Regions from separate parts of the Sporosarcina sp. P37 genome, predicted to be linked through region 2. Evidence: riboswitches for the same ligand, from Rfam matches in the RefSeq annotation. Region 2 holds a riboswitch; the other holds the start of a gene.
The links. A riboswitch is a leader RNA that binds a small molecule or an ion and turns the genes downstream of it on or off. The one in region 2 is predicted to bind cobalamin.
Positions count from the first base shown of each region.

Region 1: another riboswitch for cobalamin. It lies ahead of SporoP37_RS11665 (ABC transporter substrate-binding protein); the one in region 2 lies ahead of cobJ (precorrin-3B C(17)-methyltransferase).

Region 1 covers NZ_CP015349.1:2,270,335-2,278,026, reverse strand. The annotation lists gene SporoP37_RS11675 (adenosylcobinamide amidohydrolase) at 1-1,165, opposite strand, end outside; gene SporoP37_RS11670 (FecCD family ABC transporter permease) at 1,168-2,160, opposite strand; gene SporoP37_RS11665 (ABC transporter substrate-binding protein) at 2,153-3,142, opposite strand; cobalamin riboswitch at 3,279-3,407, opposite strand; gene argS (arginine--tRNA ligase) at 3,678-5,345, opposite strand; gene SporoP37_RS11655 (YwiB family protein) at 5,342-5,758, opposite strand; gene SporoP37_RS11650 (transglycosylase domain-containing protein) at 5,917-7,692, shown strand, end outside.
Region 2 covers NZ_CP015349.1:1,563,311-1,571,002, reverse strand. The annotation lists gene SporoP37_RS08180 (energy-coupling factor transporter transmembrane component T family protein) at 1-279, shown strand, start outside; gene truA (tRNA pseudouridine(38-40) synthase TruA) at 285-1,022, shown strand; gene rplM (50S ribosomal protein L13) at 1,196-1,633, shown strand; gene rpsI (30S ribosomal protein S9) at 1,653-2,045, shown strand; cobalamin riboswitch at 2,332-2,508, shown strand; gene cobJ (precorrin-3B C(17)-methyltransferase) at 2,640-4,316, shown strand; gene cobK (precorrin-6A reductase) at 4,326-5,108, shown strand; gene SporoP37_RS08150 (precorrin-8X methylmutase) at 5,098-5,763, shown strand; gene SporoP37_RS08145 (cobalt-precorrin-5B (C(1))-methyltransferase) at 5,780-6,874, shown strand; gene cbiE (precorrin-6y C5,15-methyltransferase (decarboxylating) subunit CbiE) at 6,849-7,692, shown strand, end outside.

The DNA.
Region 1 (7,692 bases), 710 kb from region 2:
CTATATAATTAATATCTTCACGCTGCCACGCCTTGGAAACATCCACCGCATTTCCGACACCGGCTGTTACTACGACGACAATCGAGCCGAAGTCCGCTTCATATTCATGCACTTCGACGTGCTCCGGACTGACCGCAGTCATCATCGCAACTGTGTCTGTCAAATGATACCCATGCGAACGCAAAAACGCCGTGTTTTCCCTTTGCACGTCATCAATCATGTAATCCGCAGGCACACCGCGGTTCACAAATGTCCGGTACCAGCCAACGCCTGCATTATGAACAGCAGATGAAATAGTTTTCAGCGGCTGGCTTGATTGCAGCAGCACATGGTCTTCCTGTACAGTCACATCTGCTTTAGTCACGAAGAATCGCTGCTCTTCCTCCTGCAAATTCGGCAATATCGTCATTTGCGGCTTCGGCATTTCAGGATGGGGCTGCGTTTTTACTCGCGCATGGTAGACAGAATGAATTTCCTGTTCAAGGACCACATCCTGAGGCACGCCAATCGCCGACACTTCCCCGCCCTTCATCAGCAGCAGGCGGTCACAATAGAGCGCCGCAAGATTAATATCATGAAATACCGAGATGACTGTGATGCCCTTCTGTCTCGCCTGATTACGGATGGTATCAAGCAATTGCTGCTGATGGGCGATGTCCAAATGATTCGTCGGCTCATCCAGCAACAGCACGGGGGCTTGCTGTGCCAGCGCCTGCGCAACGAACACCCGCTGCTGCTCGCCTCCTGACAACAGTTCAATTGCGGTATCTGAATAGCGTGTCACGCCTGTATGATCCATCGCTTCCTGAACCGCTCGCTCATCCAATTCAGACCAGCTGGAGAAAATTCCCGACTGATACGGGTAGCGGCCGAGTGCCACCGTATCTTTCACCGAATGGGAGAAAGCATGTGCATGAAGCTGCGGCAACACTGCGACTTGCTGTGCGAACTGTTTTTGAGAATACGCACCGGACGGTTTTCCGGCAATCATCACCTTGCCGCTTTGTTTCGGCAAAATACCTGAAATGATTTTCAATAAAGTAGACTTCCCGCTGCCATTTGGCCCTAAAATCCCGAGAACTTCTCCTTTTTCCACGTGGAACGACACATTTCGCACAATCGGTTCTTTGCCGTAGCCCCCCGATAAGTTTTCTACTTGCAACATAATTACATCGCTCCTTTTCTGCGCTGCTTGTAAAAGATATAGGCAAACACCGGAGCGCCAATGAATGCCGTAATGACACCGACCGGTAATTCAGCCGGCGAAATAACCGTCCGCGCTACCAGATCGCAAATGATTAAAAGCGAAGCGCCGTTGAATAATGACAGCGGCAGCACGTGACGGTGATCCGACCCCCACAGCATGCGCGTCATATGCGGCACGACCAGTCCGACAAAGCCGATAGTTCCGGACACCGCAACTGCAGAGCCTGTCAATACCGAGCCGCCGAGCAGAATCATCAATTTACGCTGTTTTACATTAACGCCAAGATGATGCGCACGCTCTTCGCCGAATAATAACGCGTTCAATTCCCTGCGGTTGAGCCACAAAATAAACGAGCCGGCAATGAAAAACGGCAATACCATCGTAATATATTTCCAGCCCCTCATCGACACGCTGCCAAGCAGCCAGCCGACAATCTGACGAAGCTCTTCCTGTGTCAGCGCAATCATCAGAGAGAGTACCGATCCAAGAAACGATCCAAAAATGATCCCCGTTAAAATAATGGTTTCCATTTTCATTGACCGGTCAATCATCCGGGCAAAGCCGATCACAAGGAACATGGTGACTGCTGCACCGATCATACTGAAAACAGGTAAAGTAAACGTGCCCAAAACCGGTAAGGATATACCAAAAAAGAGTGTAATCACAGCGCCTACAGAGGCACCGGACGACACTCCGAGGGTATATGGATCCGCTAATGGATTTTTCAGCAGCCCTTGAAACGCAGCTCCTGAAATGGCCAATGACGCGCCAACGATTCCCGCCAGCAGTACGCGAGGCATACGGATTTTCCACAAAATATTGCTGGCGGTCGCATCCGTTTGATTCCATAGCGTCTCTATTGGTATTTTCACCGTGCCGATCGATACACCGAGCCAGATTGCCACAAGAAGTGTGGCAATCGACACGGCATAGGCGACAGCTGTTTTACTCACCGAATACCTCTGGATAGACTGCTTTCGCAAAAGCTTCTAATCCGTCAGCCAGACGTGGGCCTGTCCGGCTTGTAATATCTTCATCCAGTTGAATAACCTGATCTTCTTTAACTGCAGTGACTGTGTCAAATCCGTCGCGTGTTTTAATATTTTCCACAACGTTCGGGATATAGCTGTAGATTGCCAGAATCACGTCTGGGCTTTCATCCACAATCGTTTCCGGACTGATCATAATCCAGCCTTCTTCTGTCACAATATTTTCTGCATTAATCATATCTAGGAATTGCTGCGGGAATGTCCCTTTACCTGGAGCATAAATTTCTGGTGCATCAGAGTTTTCAACAAACACACGCTTTTTGTCTGTAATGTCTGCTGCTTTCTTTTTGATGTCTTCCACTTTTGCTTTCATATCTTCCACGACTTGATTGGCTTCTGCATTTTTATCCATTACTTTACCGATCGTTTCAATCGTTTCATATGTTTCTTCAAATGTTTTTGCGTTCTGTATAACAATTACCGGAATGCCTGCTTCACGGACTTGGTTCAATCCTTCTTCGTTTGATCCCATCATCATTTCATTTGCAAATACTGCATCCGGCTCCAATGAAATAACTTTTTCCACGTTGACTGTGAAGTCCCCTACTGTATCCAGCTTCGTCGCTTCTTCTGGATATGTATCGTTTTCTGTTACAGCAATTACTTTATCGCCGGCATCGATGCCAAACAGAATTTCCGTATTGCTGGGCAGTAATGAAATAACTGTTTCCGGTGCTTTTTCAAATGTAATTTCTTCACCAACAGCGTCCTTCAATGTATATGGATAACTGGTGTTATCTGCAGACGCTTCCGAGTCTGTATTTGTTTCTTCGCCAGCCTGATTTTCATCTGCCGGTTTTTCTTCTTTTGTACTGTCGTTTCCACACGCCGCAAGCAGTAATACCGCAAGCATCGCTGTAAGCAACAGCTGCCAAAACTTCTTCATTTGTATTCCTCCTCTGAAATGGGTAATGCATTACGCTGGCCGCAGACACGAAAAAATCCTTCGACAGTTTCGAAGGATCAGGCGGAATGAAATCAAGTGATTTCGCCCACTGTGCCTATCCTCGTAGGTTGCTGCGGAACTTCTTTTCTTAAAGGCAGGTGACCTGGCTTGTGCACAGTGCACTTACAGTGGCGGGACCGCATCGGATTTTAACCGATTTCCATTTTCATCTCTAGGAAAGAGAACCTTTTCGAAAGATATGTAATTGCACCTTATTATACCGGTAATCCCGGGGGTTGTACAGAGAGAGCCGCAGAGTTTGACGTATTGCGGAATAATGCATAGAATTCCGGCTGCAATGCCGCAGTGCCGGTATTTCGGGCCCGCACTATGGAAACAGGCCACCGCGTCATCGTGCCCTGCCAACGCGCTATTACGCTTTACGGCCGCACTGCCTGTAAACAAAAGAAGTTACACCATGCGGAAAGACGTAAAAACAGCCGCCCCATGCATGGGACAGCTGTTTGTATTTTATTTACATTCTTTCCGGTGCCTGAACGCCTACCAGTTTCAAGGCGTTGGCAATTGTTGTGCTTGCGGCAGTGATGAGGGCCAGACGTGCTTCGGACAAGTCTTTGTTTTCTGGATCCAGCACTTTGTTGGCGTTGTAGAAGCTGTGGAATGCAGCCGCCAGTTCCTGGATGTATGTTGTGACCCGGTGAGGTGCGCGCAAACGTGCTGCATCGCTTACCAGTCTTGGGAAATCACCCAGTTTTTTCAGCAGTTCCAATTCTTTTTCATCTTGCAAAAGCGTGACATGTTCAGTTGATGCCTGCATATTTTGTTCTTTCGCCTGACGCAGGATTGAGCAAATGCGCGCGTGCGCGTACTGTGCGTAATAGACGGGGTTTTCATTGGAATTAGAAACTGCCAAGTCCAGGTCGAAGTCCATTTGTGCATCACCCGAACGCATAGCGAAGAAGTAACGGACAGCGTCAAGGCCTACCTCTTCCACAAGCTCGCGCAACGTGACCGCTTTCCCTGTGCGTTTGCTCATTTTGAACTTTTCTCCGTCTTTATAAAGCTGAACCATCTGCGCCACTTCTACTTCCAGTGTATCGCGGTCATAGCCAAGCGCCTGGATTGCCGCTTTCATACGAGGAATATAGCCGTGGTGATCCGCTCCCCAGATGTTGATAAGTTTATCGAATCCGCGGCGAAGCTTGTCTTCATGATACGCGATATCCGGCGTTAAATAGGTGAATGACCCGTCTTGCTTGATCAGCACACGGTCTTTGTCATCTCCAAACGTTGTAGAACGGAACCAAGTCGCGCCGTCTTCTTCATACACATGGCCGTTTTCACGAAGCTTTTCCAAAGCGACTTCGATTTTGCCGTTTTGATATAATGAAGTTTCTGAGAACCAGTTATCAAAATGAACACGGAAGTCTTCCAAGTCCTGTTTCAGTTTGTCGAGCTCAATAGTTAAGCCGTATTCACGGAAAAATGCCAGACGCTCTTCTTCCGGAACATGTACATAGCGGTCGCCGTGCTCATCGACTAGAGCCTTTGCGATCGTAATGATATCTGCGCCGCGGTAGCCGTCTTCAGGCATTTCCTTTTCAAGGCCAAGTGCTTCGAAATAGCGGACATCGATTGACAGCGCCAAGTTATTGATTTGATTTCCGGCATCATTGATATAGTATTCGCGTGCTACGTCATAGCCAGCTTTGTCGAGAATATTACATAATGAATCACCTAGAGAAGCTCCGCGGGCATGGCCTAAATGCAGGTCCCCTGTTGGATTCGCTGAAACGAATTCCACTTGGATTTTCTCATTTTTGCCACTGTCAGAACGGCCGTAGTCTTCTCCTTGATCAAGGACAGATTTCACGATATCGCCCAGGGTGTCTGTTTTCAGCCGAATATTCAGGAAACCGGGCCCTGCAATTTCAATGGTCTGAATAGCTGTATCAGACGTGTCAAGATGCTCCAAAATACTTTCGGCGATTGTGCGCGGCGGCTTTTTTGCCAGTTTCGTCAACTGCATAGCGATATTCGCTGCATAATCACCGTTTTCTTTACTTCTGGGTGATTCCAGTTTGATTTCCGGGATATCTGAAGCTTCCACCAGTCCCGATTTTTCAATTGCCTGTTTTAATGCTTCTTTAATTTCATGTTGAATCTGCTCTACTGCATTCATTGTGCTACCTCCGAGTAGGTTATTGTCAATTGATATTTTCCTAATAAATTTCCTTCTGAATGTAAATCATACGATACCGCAAAACGTCCGGGTTCCCATTGAAGCTCATTCGTATGAACGGCTAAATCCATAACGGCTGGTCCATTTCCGTACGTCCCGAATCGTACATCGTCCGGCCGGAATGGCAGCCGCATCTGTACGCCGCCCTTACGCATGATGAAGGCATCGTCTGCATGTAATTTTACTGTCGTTCGGACTGCCGGCATTCCTTCTGCCTGCTCTTCAAACAATAAATAAGCCTGTCCCTTTTTCTCAATAATCTTTCCCGTCGCCTGCATATTATGTGTTTCCGCTGACTGTCCGGGGTGTTGAATAGTAGAACGGAGTTGAACGTCCAGTTTTGGCGTTTCCATTCGTTCACCGCCTTATGTAGATAGATTCCCTCATTATACACTTCTTCTGGCTTCACTTTCAATGTTCCATGTCTAAACTTTTCCTGCCTTCCGTTTAATCCGTCCAAAACCGTACCATACTGTCAAAAGACACTGAATGGAACGGGATGTGATGTGCAATGAAACGTACCGACTATGTAAAGTCCGCGAATCGCAAAAAACTGAAGAAGATCACTCTGTCGCTGTCAATCACGCTGCTGACTGCAGTGGTGACCGTCATGATCGTATTGCGGCTATATGCTCAGATACTCGGCGCTCCTTCGTTAAGCGTTCCAAAAGCATCGTTGTTTTTGGATCATAACGGGCATCAGATCGGGGATCATTTTTCACAGCAAAGGCGTTATTGGATGAAGATTTCGGATATATCGCCCTTTTTAGCGGATGCATTCGTTGCGACGGAAGACCGGAAATTTTATTCGCATCATGGATTTGATTATAAACGGATCGCGGCTGCGGTTTTAAAAGATGTTAAGACGATGAGTAAAGCCCAGGGAGCAAGTACCATCACTCAGCAGTATGCGCGAAATCTTTATTTAACGCATGAAAAATCGTGGACACGTAAAATCCATGAGGCGCTCTTTGCCTATCGTTTGGAAGTTTTCTATGATAAAGATACAATTTTGGAAGGTTATCTGAATACTGTCTACTTCGGGCACGGGATGTATGGTGTCGAGGCGGCAAGCCGGTTTTATTTCTCGAAAGCGGCAAAAGATCTGACGCTGGAAGAAGCGGCGACAATTGCGGCAATCGCAAAAGGACCTTCCATTTATTCACCGCTTGATCATCCCGAAAATTCACGGGAACGCCAGCTGCTGGTGCTCAATCAAATGGAACATTATGATTATATATCTGCGGCACAAAAGGAACGCGCGATCGAAGAGAAAATCGTGCTAAAAACAGACAGCTGGAAAGATATGAAGCAGGTGGCGCCTTACTTTCTTGATGCCGCATGGCAGGAGGCGGAAGATATACTGCTTGCAAAAGGCCGCGCACCTGCTGAGGGCGGCTGGCAAATCCGCACGACATTGAACCAGCAGCACCAGCAGGCCGCGGAAGCAGCTATTAAAGAATATATGCCGAACAATGATTTGCAGGTTGGCTTTATTTCGATGGCCGCGGATACCGGCTTCGTGACTTCAATGACGGGCGGCGTAGATTTTGCCGACAGTTCATTTAACCGTGTAACGCAGGCAAAACGGCAGCCCGGGTCTGCGATGAAACCGATTTTGTATGCAGCCGCACTGGAAAAAGGAATGAATCCCTTGACGTTCATGACGGCAGAGAAAACCATCTTCACCTATGATGAGGGCCGTTCAACTTATGAGCCAAGCAATATTAACGGTGAATTTGCGGCTAAACCGATTTCATTGGCACAGGCCATTGCAATCTCCGATAATGTTTTTGCGGTCAAAACGCTCGAACAAGTCGGCTATAAGCCATATACGAAAATGGCACAGCGGCTCGGGATCAATGTTGCGTTTCCTGAATCCCCTGCTGTAGCGCTCGGCACTTCTGAACTGACACTGCTTGAAATGACGACGGCGTATAACCGCATCGCTTCAGAAGGAAAACAAGTTGAGCCGCATATGATTCTGTCGATTACCGATGCAAACGGCAAACTCGTGTACGAGCATCCGTCGAAAAAGCTGAAACAAGTAATGTCGGAGCAGGATGCGTTTGTGCTGACACATTTAATGACAGGCATGTTCGATCCGGTTTTCAATGATTATTTATCCTCCACCGGCTTATCGATGCGTCCAAAACAGACGCGCCCTTATGCGGCAAAGTCCGGAACGACCATATCCGATCAATATTTGATTGGGTTTTCCCCTTCATTAACTGCCGGTATTTGGACAGGATTTGACCGCGGGAAACAGCTCGAGAATCTGGAGGAC
Region 2 (7,692 bases):
GAAACGGATAAGATTTTAAAGGCGCAGCTTGCAAGAGGTTCTGATTTGAGCACCGGCTCGATCAAAGAACGGGTGCAGGCGGTCATTCCGCTGCTCGTTCCGCTGTTTGTCAGTGCATTCAAACGTGCCGAAGATCTGGCCGTCGCAATGGAAGTGCGGGGCTATCGGGGCGGAGAGGGCCGCACAAGATTCCGCCAGCTTTCTTGGCAAATGAGAGATACAGCGGTGCTGATAGCATTTGTGATGTTAGTAGGTGTATTGCTGTGGGTGAGGAAGTGAAGAAATTGAAACGAATGAAAGCCGTTGTTGCGTATGACGGAACGGATTTTGCGGGCTATCAGTCGCAGCCGGGCATGCGCACGGTTCAGTCTGAAATTGATAAAGCACTTGTTAAACTGCATAAAGATCCGACATCTCATGCGGTGGCGAGCGGCCGGACTGATGCCGGTGTACATGCCCTCGGTCAGGTCATTCATTTTGATACACCGCTTGATTTGGGAGACCGCTGGCTGATGGCATTGAACGTGCTGCTGCCGAAAGATGTGCGCATTACAGCCGTTGAACGAGCGGCCGACGATTTTCATGCGCGCTACGGAGCAAAGGGCAAGACATATCGTTATAAATGGTCATATGGTGAACTGCAGAGTCCGTTTGAGCGCAACTTTGCTGTTCACTTAGGCAGATGGAATCCCGATGTGGAACGGATGAAAGAAGGTGCCGCGTATTTAATCGGCACACATGATTTCACCAGTTTCTGTTCCGCGAAAACCGCCACTTCCAATAAAGTTCGGACAATCCGCAAACTGACCCTTGAGCGGCAGCAGGATGAACTGGTGCTTGAAGTGGAAGGAGATGGGTTTCTTTACAACATGGTGCGCACGATTGCAGGTGTTTTGCTGGCGGTGGGAATTGGCTGGGACGAGCCTGAAGATGTCGGTAAAATTCTTGAAGCAAAAGATCGTCAAAGAGCCGGGAAGACTGCGCCGCCGCACGGTTTGTACCTGCTCGAAGTGACCTACTGAGGCCATGGCAACTAATCCTGGCGTATTCATAAAAACGCTTGACTTTATTGGAAATAAAGGTTAACATGATAAATGGTATTTCAATAACCCCACAATAAGCCCCGGAAGTTTATTTGTGTTTAGGGATAGAGAAAACAACGGAACAGATTGATATTTTTAGGAGGATATACAATATGCGCACAACATTCATGGCTAAAGGTCACGAAGTAGAACGTAACTGGCTTGTTGTCGACGCTGAAGGACAGACTCTTGGACGTCTTGCTTCAGAAGTTGCAACACTATTACGCGGTAAACATAAACCAACGTTTACACCACACGTTGACACAGGTGATCACGTAATCATCATCAACGCTGAAAAGATCCAATTAACAGGAAACAAATTGAAAGATAAGATGTATCACCGTCACTCTGGCTACACAGGAAGCCTTAAGTCACGCACTGCGCTTGAAATGCGTACAAACTACCCTGTGAAAATGCTTGAACTTGCGATCAAGGGAATGCTGCCAAACGGTCCTCTAGGTCGTCAGACAATCAAGAAATTACACGTATATGCAGGACCAGAGCACCAGCACGCAGCACAAAAACCAGAAGCATATGAGCTTCGTGGATAATTAAGAGGAGGAAACACACTTGGCACAAGTACAATATATCGGCACTGGCCGTCGTAAAAGTTCAGTAGCTCGTGTACGTCTAGTTCCTGGCGAAGGTAAAATTGTCGTCAACAACCGCGACGTAGAGGACTACGTACCATTCGAAACACTTCGTGAAGTCATCAAACAACCACTGGTTACAACAGAAACACTTGGAAGCTACGATATCCATGTTAACGTAAAAGGTGGAGGTTACACAGGTCAAGCAGGCGCAATCCGTCACGGTGTTGCACGTGCATTACTGACTGTGGACCCTGATTTCCGTGCAGCACTTAAATCAGCAGGATTCCTGACACGTGATCCACGTATGAAGGAACGTAAAAAGTACGGTCTTCGCGGCGCTCGTCGTGCACCACAATTCTCAAAACGTTAATAGTGGTTTATACCAAACATTACAGCCTCTTTCCGATTTTTCGGGAAGGGGTTTTTGGCATGTCAAATTCCTCTCTCAGTGAAATAATAAATAAAACCGAAAAATAGTTCGGGCTGTACTAAGAACTGTTTAATTAATACATAGCGGCCATGAGAAATACTTTTGGCTCTAGAAATATAAATCGCCAGTATCGTTGGTAAAGTAGTGTTCTGCCATAAAGGTTACTGAAATAAATTCAATGTAAGTTTGTAGATTAGAAGATTGTGTGTTATATTTATGAAAATTAAATAAACTAATTTGAATAAGTGCTCACACTGTGAGTTAAAAGGGAAACCAGTGAAAATCTGGTACAGCCCCCGCTACTGTAAAAGCTGATGAAATTACAAAACCACTGAGAAATCGGGAAGGTGTAAGAGTAAAATGAAGCTTGAGTCAGGAAACCTGCTTATTTAAACGACACTTACTTTTCGGTGGGAGAAGTATAGGCGGGACAATGATAATAATTGTTTTTGTTTCAGTATGGTTTCTATCGTACTTTCACGTGCCTACACTCCCCTGAAAAGGAGTGTAGGCATTTTTATTTGGAGGGAAACCATGAAAAAGGGAAAAATTTATGTCGTCGGCTTCGGTCCCGGTGCTACTGAACATATTACGGGGCGGGCGTTGGATGCACTGCAGGCAAGTGATTATATTATTGGCTATAAAACGTATGTAGAGCTGATTAAGCATTTGGTGACGGCGAAGTCCATTGTCAGCACAGGAATGACTGAAGAAGTGTCGCGTGCACAAGATGCGGTTAAGAAAGCGGAGGCAGGCGGTATTGTTTCGGTAATATCCAGCGGTGACTCAGGAGCGTACGGGATGGCCGGATTAGTGTATGAGGTGCTGATTGAAAAGGGCTGGACTGAAGCAGAAGGAATTGATGTAGAAATTGTTCCGGGTATTTCAGCTATTAATTCATGTGCGAGCTTACTTGGAGCACCTGTCATGCATGACTCTTGTACGATCAGTTTAAGTGATCATCTGACACCGTGGACTGTTATCGAAAAACGTATTGAAGCTGCAGGGATGGCGGATTTTGTAATTGCTTTATACAATCCGAAAAGCGGACGCCGGACGCGCCAAATTGTAGAAGCGCAAAATATTTTACTGAAATATCGCGCCCCTGATACCCCTGTAGGGCTGGTGAAAAGTGCGTATCGGGAAAATCAGCATATTGTTCTGACGACATTATCAGAAATGCTTGAGCATGATATCGGGATGCTGACAACTGTCATTATCGGTAACTCTTCCACTTTCTTTTACGATGATAAGATCATTACACCGCGGGGCTATCAGCGTAAATATACATTGGGAGAAGGAAAACAAAGTTTAAAACCGCATCAGCGTTTGAAAAAGGAAGCAGAACCATGGGCGCTTGATCAGGAAACCGGGGAAGCGCAGTCAGGGTATGAGGAACTCATAAGTACGGTAACCGAGCAGGCGCCAGTACAAGAACAAAAGCCAAAGCAAGCGCCGGAACAACAGCAAAAAGTTCAGTCAATCGATATGGCTTTAAAGGCTTTGTCTATGGTGTCGAAAGAAGAAGCAGAAAATCCGTTTTTAGTGAGACAGCCGATCGAGAATATCTTTGAGTTTTCTGTTTCGCCGGGTGTTGTTAATAAAATGATCACAGCAGAGCAGATGCTTGTATTAGCCGAAGTCGTTGGTGAGAAAGGTACTTTGGAATATACTCCAGATCATCGTTTTTTAGTAAAGGTTACAACAGATAATCCTGAATTGATTGTCGAAAAGCTTGAGAAAGAACACCTCACAGTCATGCCGGCGGGAGAAGTCTTAAAAGTAAAAGCGTGCGATTTTTGTTACGGAGAAAAGGCTGATTCTATCCCGTACGCAGAAGAAATCGCTGCAAAGTTTGAAGGCATGAAGCTTCCGAAGCAGCTGCATGTTGGATTTAATGGATGCGGAATGGCATGTTACCGCCCTGTGTTTGACGACATCGGGATTGTGTACCGAAAGAAAAAATTCGATTTATTTATTGGAGCGAAGCCGGTTGGCAGGACTGCTCATGCTGCCCAGCCAATCGCTGAGGGGATTGAGCCGGATGATTTAATCCCATTAGTCACAAAAATTATAGAAGAATACGAACAAAATGCACATCCTAATGAACGTTTCTTCAAGTATTTTAAACGAGTGAAAAAAGTATTGAACTATGACTATTACGACATGAGCTGCAAGATTGAAGTAGAGCCGGCACCTTGCGGGGATTAGGAGGAACACATGATTTTATTTTTAGCAGGGACTAGCGACGCAAGAGCGTTAGCCATTCATCTGCAGAGTCTTGGCTACTCTTTGATAGCCACCGTAGTAACGGAATCTGCTGCTGAAAGTTTACAAGCTAACGATATTCCGTATCAGGTGGGCAGATTAACAGTGGATGATATGGCGGCGCTGATCCGGAAGAATGAAATGACTTGTGTAGTGGATGCCAGTCATCCCTATGCGGAAGAAGCTTCGAAAACGGCTATGGAAGCGGCTAAGCTATGCGGTATTCCTTATGTCCGCTATGAACGGCCGAAGGAGAATTTTGTTTCTTCGCTGATTACGGAAGTTGAAAGTTACGAAGACGCTGCAAGGCTGGCTCAAACGCATAAAGGAACGATTATGCTGACGACGGGAAGTAAGACGCTGGAAGTATTTGCGGATTACTTATTGCGTGATGGAATTCGCCTGATCTGCAGAATGCTGCCAAACGCAGGGAATATGGAAAAATGCGATAAATTAGGGATCAAACAAAAAGATATTATCGCAATACAAGGACCATTTTCTGAATCACTGAATAAGTCGTTATGCGAGCAATATGATGTGACGCTAATGATTACCAAGGAAAGCGGAAAAGTAGGGTCTGTGGATGAGAAAATTACAGCCGCCTTGGAACTGGATATACCAGTTATTTTGATTAAACGCCCGAAGGTTCAATATGAAAACTTTTGTACGTCTTTTGAAAAAGTTACCCAACTACTAGGAGGTTTTACACTTGAAAAATCCAAACATGAACTTTAATACGAAATTCACACCGCTAACTGTAGATCCGGATAAAATTTATGATCACAGTTTCTCCATCATCAAAGAAGAGATGGGGGAACACCCATTTACAGATGAGCAGTGGATGGTAGTTCGGCGCGTGATTCATGCTTCCGCAGATTTTGAGTTAGGACGCAGCATGATTTTTACACCCGATGCACTCGAAGCAGGAATCCAATCAATTTTAGCAGGCCGTCATGTCGTAGTGGATGTACAAATGATAGAGAGTGGTTCAGGCCGCAAACGATTCCAAAAACATGGCAGCGATTTACATTGCTACATAGCGGATGAGGATGTTGCAAAAGAAGCAAAGGCCCAAGGTACAACACGTGCGATCATATCCATGCAAAAAGCAACACGTTTGCACGAAGGCGGAATTTACGCGATCGGAAATGCGCCGACTGCGTTGTTGGAGTTAATCCGTTTAATTAAAGAGGGAATCGCCAAACCGGATTTAATCATTGGAATGCCGGTAGGATTTGTTTCGGCAGCCGAATCAAAAGAAGAACTGGCAGTACTCGAGGGTATTCCATTTATCACTAATGTAGGGAGAAAGGGTGGCAGTACAGTGACGGTAGCCGCACTGAATGCCATTTCGATCATGGCAGATGAGCGTGCAAAGCAAACAAACTAAAAAAGACCCATCAAAAATGCGTCATGGTTATACTACGGGATCTTGTGCAACGGCAATGACAAAGGCAGCACTGCAAGGATTAGTGACGGGGAAAGTACCGGAAGAAGTCACTATCTATTTACCGGTCGGCAAATACGCCACATTCAAAGTATCGGCATTTGAAATAGTCGATGGCGGCGTAATGTGCGAAACCATCAAAGATGCCGGCGATGATCCTGATGCTACACACAAAGCCCGGATCCAAAGTACTGTTTACTATTCAAAAGAAGATGGCATTCATTTGGACGGAGGGATTGGTGTAGGACGGGTTACAAAACCGGGGCTGCCCGTCCCTGTCGGACAGGCGGCGATTAACCCGGTGCCGCGTAAAATGATACTCGGAGTTGCACAGGAAGGTTACGATTATTATCAATTGAAACGCGGAATCGATGTAGTGATTTCCGTGCCTGACGGAGAAGAAATTGCCAAGAAAACATTGAATGGGCGCCTTGGCATTATTGGAGGAATTTCCATTCTGGGAACCCGCGGAACAGTTGTGCCATTTTCGAGTTCTGCCTTCATGGCAAGCATTGCGCAAGCGATCAGTGTGGCAAAAGAAGCAGGCTGTGATCATGTGGTGATCACGACAGGCGGCCGCAGTGAAAAGTTTGCGTTAAAACAATATGCTCATTTGCCGGAAGAAGCCTTTATAGAAATGGGCGACTTTATTGGTTTTACTCTTAAGAATATCGCACGTAAGAAAATACCCAAAGTGTCTCTCGTAGGAATGATGGGGAAGTTTTCAAAGCTGGCACAGGGCGTAATGATGGTTCACTCAAAAAGTGCACCGATCAACTTCGGATTTTTGGCGGAAATGGCGAATAGAGTAGGTGTCGATGAACAAACACAGCAAGAAATTTTGCAGGCTAACACTGCATCACAAGTCGGCGAGATACTCCAAGGAAACGATGCGTTCTTTGAGGCGCTGAGTAAAAACTGCTGCTATTATGCACTGAATCACATGAATGCCGAAATTGAAGTATCAACATCATTGTATGCCATGAATGGAGACTGTTTAGGAAAGGCTGAGAACATTGACAAATTGGATGAAAATGATTGGTATAGGGGATAATGGCGCGGCAGGATTGCTCCCTCAATATATAGAGTGGATCAATGAATGTGATGTGCTCGTAGGCGGAGAACGCCATCTTCAATTCTTCCCTTTATTCGAAAAAGAAAAGAGAGTAATCAAGGGAGGTTTGTCAGCATTAACAGCGGAATTACAGGAAGAAACACGTAATGTTGTTATTTTAGTGTCGGGCGATCCATTGTTTTATGGACTGGGAGGCGTACTTGCGAAAAAACTGCCCCTGGAGATCTATCCGTATACCAGCTCGGTTCAGCTGGCTTTTTCTAAAATGCAGGAAAGTTGGCAAGATGCGCACATAGTCAGCCTGCATGGCCGTTCTATAAGAGGTTTTGCACAGAAAATAGACGGGCGTAAAAAAATAGCTGTATTAACCGATGAAACGAACTCTCCGCAATCCATTGCGGCGTATGTAAAACGCTTTAATATGACGGAGTACGATGCCTTCGTCGCTGAAAATCTGGAAGGGGAAGATGAACGCTGCCGCTTTCTCTCATTGGATGAAATGGAACAGGGTTCATTTTCTCCTTTAAATGTGGTGATTTTAAAGCAGCGCCATCTAGTGGAACGTGCTTCTCTTGGCATTCCGGATGATGCATTTCTGCAGCGAAAACCGGATAAAGGCTTAATTACGAAAAGAGAAATTCGGACACTTTGTCTGCAGGAGCTAAAGCTTAAAGAAAACAGCATAGTTTGGGACATAGGAACTTGTACAGGTTCTGTTGCGATTGAGGCAGCAAAAATAGCGCGCGAAGGGGCAGTCTATGCCATTGAGAAAAACGAGGGAGACCTTGAAAACTGCT